2 regions of the Streptomyces sp. NPDC093600 genome follow, and region 2 is predicted to be linked to the other one. Evidence: riboswitches for the same ligand, from Rfam matches in the RefSeq annotation. Region 2 holds a riboswitch; the other holds the start of a gene.

Region 1 (2,386 bases), on a different contig from region 2:
GATGGACCGGATCCTGCGGGGCGAGGCCACCGACGCCCAGATCGCCGGCTTCGCGGTCGCCCTGCGCGCCAAGGGCGAGACGGTCGAGGAGATCACCGGCCTCGTCCGGACCATGTACGAGCACGCCAACGTCATCGAGGTTCCCGGCCCGTCCGTGGACATCGTCGGCACGGGCGGGGACGGCGCCAAGACCGTCAACATCTCCACCATGTCCGCGATCGTGGTGGCCGGCACCGGCGCCAAGGTCGTGAAGCACGGCAACCGGGCCGCGTCCAGCGCGAGCGGCGCCTCGGACGTCCTGGAGAAGCTCGGCGTCAATCTGGAGCTGACCCCGAAGCGGGTCGCCGAGGTCGCCGAGGAGGCCGGGATCACCTTCTGCTTCGCGGTGAAGTTCCACCCGGCGCTGCGCCATGTGGCCGCGGCCCGCAAGGAGCTCGGCATCCGGACCACCTTCAACTTCCTCGGTCCGCTCACCAACCCCGCCCGCGTCAGGGCTCAGGCGACCGGCGTGGCCGACGCCCGGATGGCCCCGATCATGGCCGGGGTGCTCGCCGAGCGCGGCTCCTCCGCGCTCGTCTTCCGCGGCGACGACGGCCTGGACGAGCTGACGACCACCGCCACCTCGCGGGTGTGGGTGGTACGGGACGGGGCGGTGCGGGAGGAGGCCTTCGACCCGCGGGACGTCGGCATCGACCTCGTACCCGTGGAGGCGCTGCGCGGCGCCGACGCGTCGTACAACGCCGACGTGGCCCGCCGGCTGCTCGCGGGCGAGACCGGTCCGGTACGGGACGCCGTCCTGCTCAACTCGGCGGCGGCGCTCACGGCGCTGGAGCCGGGCGAGGGCACCCTCGCGGAGCAACTGCGCGCGGGCATCGCGAAGGCGGCCGAGTCGATCGACTCGGGAGCCGCCCGCAGGGCGCTGGAGCGCTGGATCGCCGCCAGCAACGCGTGAGCGTCGAGCAACGGACAAGAGAGGGCCCCGCCGTGGTGGGGCCCTTCTCCGTTCCGGAATCCGGACATGGGTTGCGCCGCGTCGATCACGTGGCATAGCTTCTCTGCCAGGTCATGAGTGACAGCTACGAAGCCCCGGCTTGCTGTCCGGCAACCCTCCGTCCGTGGCGGGGTGCCCCGGGTGAAGACCAGGCCGTAGGCAGCGAGGTCTACGGCAAGCGCGGACCCCTCGAAGCCTTGGGGTCCTGGTCCTCAGGGAGCCTCTTGTGAGCAAGCGAATGCGATAGGGCCTTCTCGCCCCTTCTTCGCGCACCCTCTTCTTCTCTTCCCCAGCGCTGCCGCGTGTCCGCCGGCGCGGGAATTCGCCTGCCTCGTACGGGAGTTCGCCATGTCTGTCACCACCGCTGCCGCCGACCCGTCCGTTTGTACCCCGCTGCCCGTTCTGGGACGGGACGTCACCGTTCCGCTCGTCACCGGGGGCGAGGTCGCCTACGCCGCGCTGGACTACGCCGCCAGCGCCCCGGCCCTGCAGCGGGTCTGGGACGACGTCGCCGCCTACGCCCCGTACTACGGCAGCGTGCACCGGGGCGCCGGGTACCTCTCGCAGCTCTCCACCGACCTGTTCGAGAACAGCCGGGTCACCGTCGCCGAGTTCCTCGACTGCCGACCCGACGACCAGGTGGTCTTCACCCGCTCCACCACCGACTCCCTCAACCTGCTCGCCGCCGTGCTCCCCGCCGGTTGCGAGGTGTTCGTCTTCGAGACCGAGCACCACGCCTCGCTGCTGCCGTGGCGGGACGCCCGGGTCACCTACCTCGACGCGCCGCGCACCCACGCCCAGGCCGTCGAGACCCTGGAGCGCGCGCTCGCGGACCGCGACCCGCACGGTCCCGCGCTCGTCTGCGTCACCGGAGCCTCCAACGTCACCGGTGAGCTGTGGCCGGTGCGCGAACTCGCCGCCGCCGCGCACGCCCACGGCGCCCGGATCGTCCTCGACGCCGCCCAGCTCGCACCCCACCACCCCGTCTCCGTACGGGAGTTGGATGTGGACTGGGTCGCCTTCTCCGGGCACAAGCTGTACGCCCCCTTCGGCTCGGGCGTTCTCGCCGGCCGCGCCGACTGGCTCCAGGACGCCGAGCCGTACCTGGCCGGCGGCGGCGCCTCCAAGAAGGTCGCCCGCCGCACCGACGGGGGAGTGGACGTCGAGTGGCACACCACCGCCGCCCGCCACGAGGCCGGCTCCCCGAACGTCATCGGCGTCCACTCCATCGCCTCCGCCTGCAAGGCGCTCACGGAGGCGGGCTTCGACTCCCTCGTGGAGCGCGAGCGGCAGCTGATCGCGAAGGTCCGGGAGGGCCTGGCCGAGGTGCCCGAGGTCAAGGTGCTCTCGCTCTTCGGCGACGACGCCCCGCGCGTCGGCGTCATCTCGTTCGTC
Region 2 (2,386 bases):
GGCGGATGGTGGCGGTCGCCTGCGAGGTGTCGGCCACCGCGTCCAGGGTCTTGAGGCCGTCGCCGGTGTTGAGCACGACGGTGGTCAGCGACGGGTCGATGAGACCGGCCTCGATCAGCTTCTTCGTCACGCCGACCGTGACCCCGCCCGCCGTCTCGGCGAAGATGCCCTCGGTGCGGGCCAGGATCTTGATCGCCTCGACGACCTGCTCGTCGTTCACGTCCTCCACGGCCCCGCCGGTGCGGCGGGCGATGTCGAGGACGTACGGGCCGTCGGCCGGGTTGCCGATGGCGAGCGACTTGGCGATGGTGTTCGGCTTCTGGGGCCGTACGACGTCGTGGCCGGCCTTGAAGGCGGCCGACACCGGGGAGCAGCCCTCGGCCTGGGCGCCGAAGATCTTGTACGGCTTGTCCTCGACGAGGCCCAGCTTGATGAGCTCCTGCAGCCCCTTGTCGATCTTCGTGAGCTGGGAGCCGGAGGCGATCGGGATCACCAGCTGGTCGGGGATGACCCAGCCGAGCTGCTCGCAGATCTCGTACGCGAGGGTCTTGGAGCCCTCGCCGTAGTACGGGCGCAGGTTGACGTTGACGAAGCCCCAGCCCTCGCCCAGCGGGTCGCCGATGAGCTCGGAGCAGAAGCGGTTGACGTCGTCGTAGTTGCCCTCGATGCCGACGAGGTCGCCGCCGTAGACGGCGGCCATGACGACCTTGCCCTGCTCCAGGTCGTGCGGGATGAACACGCAGGAGCGGAAGCCGGCGCGGGCGGCGGCGGCGCCGACGGCGCCGGCCAGGTTGCCGGTGGAGGAGCAGGACAGGGTGGTGAAGCCGAAGGCGCGGGCGGCTTCGAGGGCCTGGGCGACGACGCGGTCCTTGAAGGAGTGCGTGGGGTTGCCGGAGTCGTCCTTGACGAAGAGCCTGCCGGGCTCGACACCGAGCTCGCGCGCGAGGTTGTCGGCCTGGACGAGCTTGGTCCAGCCCGGGTTGAGGTTCGGCTTGTCGGCGACGTCGGCCGGGACGGGGAGCAGCGGGGCGTAGCGCCAGATGTTGGCGGGGCCGGCCTCGATCCGCTTGCGCAGCGCCTCGGGGTCACCGGTGGGGAGGTCGTAGGCGACTTCGAGCGGGCCGAAGCACAGCTCGCAGGCGAAGATCGGGCCGAGCGGGAAGACTTCACCGCATTCGCGACAGGAAAGCCCGGAAGCGGGACCGAGATCGACCGTGCTCTGGGCGTTCGGCGTGTTCTCGGTGTTCGCGACAGTCTGTACAGCCATTGGAGGCGAGGCCCTTTCTCCTCATCTTTCCCATGGCGAATTTCGCCATGAGACGGATTTGGCACCTTCCCTAGCCGGGGACCTCGCTGGCGCGCTGTGTCGCGGACGAGAACCGACTGGAGGGTTGCCGGGGCTTCAACGGGCCGTTTCCCTCTGCCCCTCTGGATGAGCGGTATTCGGTTGTGGAACGCGGGCGGCACCCCGACATGCGTCGGGCGTCCGCGTTGTTCAAGACTGTAACCGAAGGCATGGACGGTTGAGATGGTCGTCCGAACCGCGAGATGGAGATCACCTTGCTGGATGAAGTGGAGCGCTGGCTGGCCCGGCGGTCCTGGTCCGCGTCCGACCGTCCGCTGGAGCGGATCCTCGCGGCCAAGCGGGGGACGACGGTCAGCGTCGTGCTGCCCGCGCTGAACGAGGAGGCGACGGTCGGCGCGATCGTCTCCGTGATCCGCCGCGAGCTGATGTCCGACGCGGTCCCGCTCGTCGACGAGCTGGTGGTGATCGACTCCGGTTCCACCGACCGTACGGCCGAGGTCGCGGCGGCGGCCGGGGCCCGGGTGGTGGCGCGCGACGAGATACTGCCCCGGATACCGGCCGCCCCCGGCAAGGGCGAGGTGCTGTGGCGCTCGCTGATGGTGACCGGTGGGGACGTCGTCTGCTTCGTCGACGCGGATCTGCGGGACTTCTCCGCCGACTTCGTCTCCGGGATCGTCGGCCCGCTGCTCACCGAGCCGGACGTGCACCTCGTCAAGGCGATGTACGACCGCCCGCTGGGGGACGCGCCCGGCCAGGGCGGCCGGGTGACGGAGCTGGTGGCCCGCCCGCTGCTCAATCTGCACTGGCCCCTGCTGGCCGGTTTCGTCCAGCCGCTGGGCGGCGAGTACGCGGCGCGGCGCTCGCTGCTGGAACAGCTGCCGTTCCCCGTCGGTTACGGCGTGGAGCTGGGTCTGCTGGTCGACGCGCTGCACACGGTGGGCCTCGACGCGCTCGCCCAGGTCGACGTCGGGGTGCGCAAGCACCGCCATCAGGACGGGCAGGCGCTCGGCCGGATGGCGGCGGCGATCTACCGGACGGCGCAGCTGCGGCTGTCGCGCGGGCATCTGGTGCGGCCCCGGC

The links. Region 2 has a riboswitch for S-adenosylmethionine ahead of thrC (threonine synthase). Riboswitches for the same ligand answer to the same signal wherever they lie in the genome.
Region 1: linked by a shared signal. The riboswitch ahead of ACIRB4_RS08265 (aminotransferase class V-fold PLP-dependent enzyme) and the one ahead of thrC (threonine synthase) in region 2 are both predicted to bind S-adenosylmethionine.

The regions. Positions count from the first base shown of each region.
Region 1 covers NZ_JBIWIU010000002.1:572,967-575,352, forward strand. The annotation lists gene trpD (anthranilate phosphoribosyltransferase) at 1-952, shown strand, start outside; SAM riboswitch class IV at 1,062-1,178, shown strand; gene ACIRB4_RS08265 (aminotransferase class V-fold PLP-dependent enzyme) at 1,340-2,386, shown strand, end outside.
Region 2 covers NZ_JBIWIU010000001.1:122,741-125,126, reverse strand. The annotation lists gene thrC (threonine synthase) at 1-1,267, opposite strand, end outside; SAM riboswitch class I at 1,286-1,439, opposite strand; gene ACIRB4_RS00655 (glucosyl-3-phosphoglycerate synthase) at 1,561-2,386, shown strand, end outside.